3 regions of the Streptomyces sp. NPDC005811 genome follow, and region 2 is predicted to be linked to each of the others. Evidence: riboswitches for the same ligand, from Rfam matches in the RefSeq annotation. Region 2 holds a riboswitch; each other region holds the start of a gene.

Region 1 (3,262 bases), on a different contig from region 2:
ACCTGGCCCGCTTCGTCTTCTGCGACCCGCGCGCCCGCCGCTTCTACCGCGACTGGGAGCGCATCGCCCACGACGCCGTCGGCAGTCTGCGCACCGAAGCCGCCCGCGCCCCCGGCAACACCGACCTCGCCGACCTCGTCGACGAACTCGTCGCCCACAGCCCCGAGTTCGCCCTGCGCTGGGACGCACACGACGTCGAGTACTACCGCAGTGGACGACAGTGCTTCCACCACGCCGCCGTCGGCGATCTCGACCTCGACTACGACGCCCTCGAAATCCCCGCGGATCCGGGCTTGACGATCGTCACCTACACCCTGGCCTCGGCCGCACCCCACGCCGACGCGTTCCGTCGGCTTCGCGAGCACGGCTCGGCCGCCGCCGAGGAGCCGACATCGGCCTGAACGCGGTTCCCGCGCCGGTGCGTTGCTCCCCCGGTCGGCCGCAGCTTCTCCGGGGCCAGGCAATCGGCGCTGTACGCGACGGCCGGGGGGCGCGTCACCGCGGTGCTTCCCACCCGATGAGACGGCTTCGCTCCGGTCGCGGCGCTCGTGCAAGTCCCAGTACAGGGGTGCGATCTGCTCGGGCGTGGCCCACGGGATTTCCCCGGGGCCGCCCTGTCCGATCCACGTGCCTGATCGTCACGTGCGCCGCGAGGACGCCGCTGTCGGCAGGCTCGTTGTGCAGGTTGATCACCCGGTTGCGCAGCGCGCCGCCCGCACGTCGATCGAGCCGAAGCGGGCACGGGCCGCGTCCAGGGCGGCGGTCAGGGAGGGGCGGTCCAGTACGTCCGCGGGGAAAGCGGCGGCCGTGACGCCTTCCTCGCCGAGCAGGGCGACGAGGTCGTCCAGCTTCTCGGGCGTGCGGGCGATGGCCAGACCCATACCGGGGCCGGCGCCGACGCTGGCGAGAGTGGGCACGATCAGATCTCTTCCGTGAGGAGGGGAAGGGGCGCGCCGACGCCGAGCGCAACCGCGATCTCGTCCTCGACGCGGCCCGCCGCCTCTAGGCCACCGACGGGCTCGGCGTGTCCATGGCCTCCGTCGCCCGCGAGGCCGGCGTCGGCAAGGCCGCCCTCTCCCGCAGGTTCGCCACCCGCGAGGAGCTCATCACCGCCATCACCGCCATCACCGCCGCCTTTCGCGGACCGCATGGACGCCTACGCCGCCGCCGCCGTCACCGAGGCCCTCGCCGACCCCGACCCCGACCCCTGGGACGGCTTCTCCCACTGGCGGACACCCCGACGCCCACCAGCCTGTACCGGTCCATGGTCCGGCTCGGTCGCCCGCTGCCCGGCCGCAGGCCCTGACGCGCGGCCGGACGGTCAACGGCCGCTCGCGGCAGCGGTCCTGTGTGTACGCTGGCCCTGCAGCTGGTTCGCCCTGCCCGCCAGGCAGGCGCGTCGCAAGAGGGAACCCGGTGGGAATCCGGGACTGCCCCGCAGCGGTGAGCGGGAACGACCGCCGTCATACGCACTGGGTCCGGACGCAACGGACCTGGGAAGCGACGGCCAGTAGGTGCCTCGTGACAGAACGAGGCGTGCCCGTGAGTCCGAAGACCTGCCACTGCCCGTGCGCGGACCGCCGTGCGCGGAGATCCCGGTGACCTCGTGGGCGGGTCGGCGTACACAGCGGGCGGGCACGCGAGTCGTGACTCGTCCGGTCTGTCGTCCCTTCGCGTCCGCGCTCCACCTGGGTCGCTCTCGTCCAGAGCTCGCGAAGGAGAGTTTCGTGACAGCCAAGTCCGCGGCCGTACGGGCCACGGTCCACGGTTACCCCCGGCAGGGACCGAACCGGGAACTGAAGAAGGCGATCGAGGGCTACTGGAAGGGCCGCGTCAGCGCCGGCGCCCTCGCCGAGACGGCCGCCGGCATCCGCCGCGCCAACTGGCGTGAGCTGGCCGACGCCGGCGTCCATGAAGTCCCGACCGGCGACTTCTCGTACTACGACCACGTCCTCGACACCAGCGTGATGGTCGGCGCGATCCCCGCACGGCACCGCGCGGCCGTCGAGGCCCATCCCCTCGACGGGTACTTCGCCATGGCCCGCGGCACCCAGGACACCGTGCCGCTGGAGATGACGAAGTGGTTCGACAGCAACTACCACTACCTCGTGCCGGAACTGGGCCCGGACACGGTGTTCGCGGCCGACTCGACGAAGCAGGTCGGTGAACTCGGGGAAGCCCTGGCGCTCGGGCTGACCGCCCGGCCCGTCCTCGTCGGCCCGGTCACCTACCTGCTGCTCGCCAAGCCCGCTCCGGGCGCCCCGGCCGGCTTCGACCCGCTCACCCTCCTGGACCGGCTGCTCCCGGTGTACGGCGAGGTGCTCGCCGACCTGCGGGCGGCCGGCGCCGAGTGGGTGCAGCTCGACGAGCCCGCCCTGGTCCAGGACCGCACCCGGGCCGAGCTGGACGCCACCGCCCGCGCCTACCGTGATCTGGGCGTCCTCACCGACCGGCCCCGGCTGCTGGTCGCCTCCTATTTCGACCGGCTCGGCGAGGCGTTGCCGGTCCTGGCGAAGGCCCCGGTGGAGGGGCTCGCCCTCGATTTCACCGGGGCCGCCGTCGCGGACCTGGATGCCCTGGCCGCCGTGGGCGGCCTGCCCGGCAAGCGCCTGGTCGCCGGGGTCGTCAACGGCCGCAACATCTGGGTCGACGACCTGTCCGCGTCCCTGGCCACCCTGGGCACCCTGCTCGGGCTGGCCGACCGCGTCGACGTCGCCGCCTCCTGCTCCCTCCTGCATGTCCCGCTGGACACGGCCGCCGAGCGGGACATCGAGCCGCAGATCCTGCGCTGGCTGTCCTTCGCCCGGCAGAAGACCGCCGAGATCGTCACCCTCGCCAAGGGCCTCGCCCGGGGCACCGACACGATCGCCGCCGAACTGGCCGCCAACCGCGCGGTCCTGGCCTCCCGGGCGGCTTCGCCGATCACCCACGACCCTGCCGTCCGGGCGCGTACGGCGGCCGTCACGGCGTTCGACGCCCGCCGCTCCCACCCCTACCGCCAGCGCACCGCCGCCCAACGCGCGCACCTGAGGCTGCCGTTGCTGCCCACCACGACCATCGGCTCCTTCCCGCAGACCGGCGAACTGCGCACCGCCCGCGCCGAACTGCGCGCGGGCCGGATCGACACGGCCGGATACGAGGAGCGCGTCAGGGCCGAGATCCAGGAGGTGATCGCCTTCCAGGAGAAGTCGGGCATCGACGTCCTCGTGCACGGCGAGGCCGAACGCAACGACATGGTCCAGTACTTCGCCGAGCAGCTCAC
Region 2 (3,262 bases):
GGTCCCAGGACAGCTGGAACGTCGGGGAGTTCTGCACGAGCTGGTACACGAAGCTCAGCCACTTCTTGTCGTCGGCCGACTTCACGGCCGCCAGCTTGGTGTCCAGTCCGTTGACCGGGGGCACGCTGCCCGCCGCCAGATAGGCGTCGACCTGGTCGCCGTTCAGGACGTAGTTCTTCAGGTAGGTGAGCGCCGCCGAGCTGTTCTTGCTCTTCGCGTTCAGCGACAGGAAGTTGGAGGGGTTGCCGACGATCGCCTGCGGGTCGCCCGCGCCGCCGGACACCGACGGGAAGGCGACATAGCCCAGGTCCTTCTTCACGAAGTCCGGTGCGGCCTTGACCAGGTTGGCGTACTCCCAGGTGCCCATCAGCTCCATGCCGGCCTTGCCGGTGTAGAGCAGCGCGGTGGAGGCGCCCTGGTCGTAGCTGACGGAGGAGGCGTTGTCGCCGAACGCCCCGGCCTTCGCGAGCTCCTGGAGGCGGGTGTTGGCCTCGGTGACCGCCGGGTCCTTCCACGCCGTGGCGTCACCGGCGGCGATCTTGTCGAAGACCTGGGCGCCGCCCTCGCGGTCGAGCAGGTACTCCAGGTACATCAGCGTCGGCCACTTGGAGTTCGCCGCGAGGGAGATCGGGGTGACCCCGTCGCCCTTCAGCTTCTTCACGGCGGCCAGCAGTCCGTCGTACGTCGTCGGCGCCTCGACGCCCGCGTCCTTCAGGACCTTCTTGTTGTAGTAGAGGACCACCGGGGCCAGCCCGTTGGCCGGTATGCCGTAGACCTTGCCGCTGAACGTGGCGCTCTTCAGCACGCTCGGCGTGAACCGCAGCAGCCCCACCTGAGCGTCGGTCAGGGTGTCGACCTTGCCCGCCTTCACGTAGTCGTCCAGCGCGCCGCCGCCCCAGCTGAAGAAGATGTCCGGGGCCTGGTCCGCCCCGAACGCCACACGCAGCTTCTGCTTGTAGTCGTCGTTCGCGAACAGCCGCAGGGTGATCTTCTCTTCCGGGTGGTCCTTGTTGTAGGCGTCGACGGACTCCTTGAGGATCGTCTGGTCGTTCAGCGCCCACATCGTCAGGCCCTTCGACGACGAGCCTCCCGACGACGATCCGCCCGGCCCCGACGTCCCGCACGCGGCGAGCAGGCCCATCGCCGCCGTCGCGGTGACCACGGCCACCGCCGCGCGCCGTGTTCTCGGAAGTACCCGGATTCCGTGCATGGTTGTCCGCCTCTCTTCTCCCTCGCGCGTCTCTCCGCGCGAAAGGCTTTCGACTGCCTGCGTCCGTCGGTGCCGCGGACGGCCCGCCTGCTGGACCGGGACACTGGCACGCCCGTCACAGCCGGGACAAGGAGGGGAAAACCGCCGGTTACGAAACATTTTCGCGCGTCCGGGACGGAGCGGCCGGTGCGAGGAGAGCCGGATCACGTCGGACCGTGCGCTCTTGGCCAGTTCGGCGGGGCACGGTACCTTCACTCTGATATCGACGACGGAAAAACGGAAGCCGGTGGAAATCCGGCACGGTCGCGCCACTGTGAACGGTGCGCTCCTCGCTGAGGGGCGGACCGCGAGTCAGACCCGGGGCCGTCGTCCTGTGCACCACCGAGATGGGACGCGAACTCCCAGAGGAGGCCCTGCCATGGCGCAGCACGTCGCCCAGCCGACCACCGCCGCACCCGCCGTTCCCGCCAAGCTCCCGCTGAAGGACATCGCCCCCTGGGCCGTCTTCTTCGGCATCCTCATGCTCGTCCTGCTGTACTTCGTCGGCGCCGAGCAGGGCGCCACCTCCGTCGTCTCCGGCGAGGGAGTCCACGAGTGGGTGCACGACGCCCGCCACCTGCTCGGCTTCCCCTGCCACTGACGAGGGACGCCGCACAGCCATGAACTCCGCAACCGTGCGAAACCTTCTGGTGCGGGGCATGCTCGCCGGCCTCGCGGCCGGCGTGCTCGCCCTCGTCGTCGCCTACTTCCTGGGCGAGCCGAACGTCGACAGCGCCATCGGCTTCGAGGAAGCCCACGCCCCCGCCCACGAGCACGAGGTCGAACTCGTCTCCCGCTCCCTGCAGTCCACCGCCGGTCTCGCCACCGGCGTCCTCGTCTACGGGGTCGCCTTCGGCGGCATCGCCGCCCTCGCCTACTGCTTCGCCCTCGGCCGGGTCGGCCGCTTCGGCCCGCGGGCCACGGCGCTGCTGCTGTCCGGGGCCGCGCTGCTGGCCGTGTACGTCGTGCCGTTCCTGAAGTACCCGGCCAACCCGCCGGCCGTCGGCGACCACGACACGATCGCCAAACGGACCACCCTGTTCTTCCTGATGATGCTGCTCGGTGTGCTCCTCGCGATCGCCGCGGTGATCGCCGGGAAGCGGCTCGCGCCGAGGCTCGGCACCTGGTACGCCACCGTCGTCGCCGTTCTCGGTTTCGTCACCCTGATCGGTCTGGCGTACGCGTTCCTGCCCGCGATCAACGAAGTACCGGCGGACTTCCCGGCCACCCTGCTGTGGCGGTTCCGGCTGTCCACCCTCGCCCTGCAGATCACGCTGTGGACGGGCTTCGGCCTCGTCTTCGGCGAACTGGCCGAACGGCTCCTGAACCCCAAGCCCGTGCAGGCGCCGGCGCGGGCGGCGGTGACCGTCCCGCAGTGACGGTCCCGCAGTGAGCCGACCGGAATGACACCAGGGCCCCCGGATCCGTCCGGGGGCCCTGTCATGCGCGGTCGTCCGTCTCCTCGCCGACCGGGTCCAGGGGCTGCCCGAGCCGCACGTTCCACCGCCCCGCGCGCCCGCTGACCGAGGTGGCTGTCAGCGGCGGCACGTCGAGCCGCCAGAAGGCCGCGAGCGGCGCACCCAGCACGTGGACCACCACGGCCCGGACGATCTCCGGCTCGACCACCGCGACCGTGTGACCGTCCGTCCCGGCCGCCGCCCGCAGCCAGCGGCCGACCCGGGCGCACAGGTCCGCCACCGACTCCCCGCCGTGCGGCGCCGCGTCGGGATCGGCGAGCCAGCGGCCCACCTCCTGCGGCTCGGCGGAGCCGACCTCGGCGAGGGTCAGACCTCGCCAGCGCCCCATGTCCAGCCCGGCCAGTTCCGGCTCCTCGGTCCCGTCGAGACCGAGGGCGGCCGCCGTCTCCCGGCAGCGCACACTCGGGGAGAGCAGGACCCGTACGGCGGCGGGCAGCGACCCGGCGGCGGCCCGCGCCCGGGCCGTCCCGCCCGCGTCGAGCGAGCCCCCGTCGTCGAAGCGGGCCCGGCGCAGGGAGTCGTTCATCGCGGGCGG
Region 3 (3,262 bases), on a different contig from region 2:
CTGGGGCGGGCGGAGGCGGTGCCGGGGAGCGACCCGGTGACGTACGCGGCCACCTAGGGCCTGCCCCAGGGGAAGCCGGGGGTGCGTGGGAGCGGTGCCGTTCACGGGAGGGAACCGCTCCGTTCACACCGTGGGCCTACGGTGCTCCCACCTCTGTCCCGGACCCCTAGGTGCCGTCACCCATGGACCCGATCGCCCAGCTTCACGCGGAACGTGCCTGCCTGCGGCTGCTCCTCGACCTCGTCGTCCGCCTCGACGTCGGCGAACCCGGCTCCGTGGCCGAGCTGTTCACCGAGGACGGCGTCTGGGTCTGGCCGGAGGGCGACCGGCTGGTCAAGGGCCGCGCCGCCCTGCGCGCCCACTTCGGCTCCCGTCCCGCCGACCGGCACGCCCGCCGGCTGATGGCGGACGTCCGGGTCGACGTGACCTCCCCGGACACGGCGACCGCCACCTCGTACTTCACGACGTACCGCACGCACACCGCCCCGCCGACACCCCCGGCCCCGACCCCGGCGCCCGTGGGGATCGGGCATTACGAGGACACCCTGTGCCGCACCACCGACGGCTCCTGGCTCCTCGCGGCCCGCACCCTGCGCCTGCCCTGCGACCGCCCGACACCCCGCCTCTAGCGCAGATCCCGGGCGGCCTGCGAGCGGATCAACTCCCCTGCCGCGCCCAGGAGTCCGACCTCGTCCTCGCTCATCGTCGGATTCGCCGCCCGCCGCCGCAGCGCCTCCCGCAGGCCCTCCTCGTCGAGCCCGGAAGGGCCGGCCAGCAGCCCCGTCAGGGTCGCGCGGGCCGCCTCGGCGTACGGCTCGGCGGAGACGGCCGCCTGGGCGAGGATCACCGCGGACATGCCCCAGTCCAGACCGGGGTCGCCGTCCTCCGCGGTGCCCCAGTCGATGACCCGGGGGCCGTCGGCGGTGAGGATCACGTTCTCGGGGTGGAGGTCCAGGTGCAGGACGCGCAGACCGGGCCGGGACGGGGAGCGGCCGGGCACGGCGTGCAGTTCGCGCAGCAGCCGGGCGAGGAGGGCGCCCGCCGCCGCGGGGCCCAGCGTGCCCGCCGCGAACGCCTGGAGCATCGTCGGCCCCTCCAGCCGCTCCATCACCAGGTCGGTGCGCGAGGGAGCGGTGCGTACGGCGGGCGCGGGATAGCCGTGCCGCCGTTCGTGCTCCATGACCGCCGCCTCGGCGGCCGCGTCGCTCCAGCCCTCCCGGTCGCGGCGCAGCACCCACGCCCCGTCGATCTCGTACACGTCCGCCGTCCGGCCGGAGCCGAGCAGTCTGCCCGGGACCGGTGCCCTCCCCGTAGTGGTCATGGCCAGAACCTAGCGGGGCGGGGCGGGCTGCGGCGCATGTCTCACAGCCACCCCTCAGCGCCCTGGCTACCAGCCGGTACAGTGTGCGGGTCGTCATCACACCCGTACGGGGGGAAGCCGGTGCAAACCCGGCGCTGACCCGCAACCGTGAGCCACCCCCGGGTGGCGAGCCGGACTGCCCCGTACGGAAGTTGACCGGCTCTCGTGCGCGGCGTCCCGCCGCCGTACGGCACCGTCGAGGTCTACGGAGTCGAGCCGCCGGGGTGTCCCGTGCTGCCCGGCTCCCGGACCTCCCGACCGGGAGAGGCACCCGCCGATCATGAAGTTCCGCCGCAGCGCCGGCGCGGTCGCTCTGACCGCCGCCACGACCCTGCTCACCGTGCTCGGCGGCTCCGCGCCCGCCACGGCCGCCACCCTGTCGACGTCCCCGTCGGCCGCCCTGCCCGCCGGGCTGTACGGCACCGGCGACCCGACGTACGACGGAGTGTGGCGCCAGTCGCTCGCGCTGCTCGCCCAGCGCACGGTGGGCGTGTGGCCCGCGCGCGCGTCGGTGGACTGGCTGGCGGGGCAGCAGTGCGCGGACGGCTCCTTCGCCGCGTTCCGCGCCGACCCGGCGAAGGCCTGCGACGCGAAGACCATGGTGGACACCAACAGCACGGGGGCGGCCGTCCAGGCGCTGGCCGAGATCGGCGGCCACGAGGCGCGGGTCAGGAAGAGCGTGGCCTGGCTGAAGTCCGTCCAGAACGCGGACGGCGGCTGGGGCTACTCCCCCGGCGGGGCCACCGACGCCAACTCCACCTCGGTCGTCATCGGCGCGCTCGCCCAGGCCGGCGAGACGGTGCCGAACGTCCGCAAGGACGGCAGGTCCCCCTTCGACGCCCTCACGAAGCTCGCCCTGCCCTGCACCGGCGAGGACGCGGGCGCCTTCGCCTACCAGCCCGACAGGAAGGGCGCGCTCACCGCCAACGCGGACGCGACGGCGGCGGCCGTGCTCGGGATGAACGGCGAGACACCGGCCGTGACCCGCCAGGACGACGCCGACTCCGCGCCGGCCTGCGCGAAGGTCCCCGCCGACGAGCCCGAGCAGGCCGGGGAGAACGGCGCCGTCTGGCTCGCCCGGGCCCTCGCCGAGGACGGCCACCTCACCTCCGCGCTGCCCGGCGCCGGGGAGCAGCCCGACTACGGCAACACCGCCGACGCGGTCGTCGCCCTGTCCGCCGTCGGCCTCAACGACCAGGCCACCGCGCCCCTGCGCTGGCTGGAGGCGCACTCCGCCGACTGGGCCGCGCAGGCCGGCCCGGCCGCGTACGCCCAGCTGATCTTCGCGGCGCACGCCGCACGGGACGGCGACGTCCACGACTTCGGCGGCCGGGACCTGGTCGCCCTCCTCAACGCGACGGGCCCTGCCCCCGAGAGCGTGGACGACGTCGAGACGGCCGGCCCGAGCGCCGCCGCCGAGGACAAGGACAAGGACGAGGGGAGCCTGAGCACCGTCTGGACCGTCGGCGCCGGTCTCCTCGTCGGCGCGGTGGCCGGCTTCGTCCTGATCGGCCGCGGCCGCAAGCGGCGGCAGCCGTGATCCGGCCCGCCCGCACCCTGCTCCGGCCCGCCCGCACCCTGCTCCTGCCGGCCCTGGCGCTGCTCCTGCTGGCCGCGGCCCCCGCCCCGGCCCACGCCACCGGCTACCGCTACTGGTCGTTCTGGGAGCGCACCGGCGACCGGTGGACGTACGCGACCGAGGGCCCGGGGACGGCGCGCCCGGCCGACGGCACCGTCCAGGGATTCCGCTTCGCGGTGAGCGCGGACTCCGCCGACGCGTCCCGCCCCCGCGGCGCGGCCTCGTTCGGCGCGATCTGCGCCCGTACGCCCGCCCGGTCCGGCACGAAGCGCGTCGCCCTGGTCATCGACTTCGGCACCCGGTCCGACGCCCCCTCGGGCGAG

Evidence for each region. A riboswitch is a leader RNA that binds a small molecule or an ion and turns the genes downstream of it on or off. The one in region 2 is predicted to bind cobalamin.
Region 1: another riboswitch for cobalamin. It lies ahead of metE (5-methyltetrahydropteroyltriglutamate--homocysteine S-methyltransferase); the one in region 2 lies ahead of ABZ490_RS15860 (CbtB-domain containing protein).
Region 3: another riboswitch for cobalamin. It lies ahead of ABZ490_RS33105 (prenyltransferase/squalene oxidase repeat-containing protein); the one in region 2 lies ahead of ABZ490_RS15860 (CbtB-domain containing protein).

Annotation. Positions count from the first base shown of each region.
Region 1 covers NZ_JBEXXK010000065.1:53,415-56,676, reverse strand. Annotated here, with positions in the region: gene ABZ490_RS44360 (helix-turn-helix transcriptional regulator) at 1-401, shown strand, start outside; gene ABZ490_RS44355 (hypothetical protein) at 690-917, opposite strand; gene ABZ490_RS44350 (TetR family transcriptional regulator) at 1,031-1,306, shown strand; cobalamin riboswitch at 1,354-1,579, shown strand; gene metE (5-methyltetrahydropteroyltriglutamate--homocysteine S-methyltransferase) at 1,728-3,262, shown strand, end outside.
Region 2 covers NZ_JBEXXK010000013.1:30,864-34,125, reverse strand. Annotated here, with positions in the region: gene ABZ490_RS15865 (extracellular solute-binding protein) at 1-1,210, opposite strand, end outside; cobalamin riboswitch at 1,437-1,593, shown strand; gene ABZ490_RS15860 (CbtB-domain containing protein) at 1,629-1,850, shown strand; gene ABZ490_RS15855 (CbtA family protein) at 1,870-2,628, shown strand; gene ABZ490_RS15850 (histidine phosphatase family protein) at 2,690-3,262, opposite strand, start outside.
Region 3 covers NZ_JBEXXK010000036.1:113,728-116,989, forward strand. Annotated here, with positions in the region: gene ABZ490_RS33090 (MBL fold metallo-hydrolase) at 1-57, shown strand, start outside; gene ABZ490_RS33095 (nuclear transport factor 2 family protein) at 183-629, shown strand; gene ABZ490_RS33100 (phosphotransferase) at 626-1,321, opposite strand; cobalamin riboswitch at 1,390-1,522, shown strand; gene ABZ490_RS33105 (prenyltransferase/squalene oxidase repeat-containing protein) at 1,641-2,900, shown strand; gene ABZ490_RS33110 (SCO2322 family protein) at 2,897-3,262, shown strand, end outside.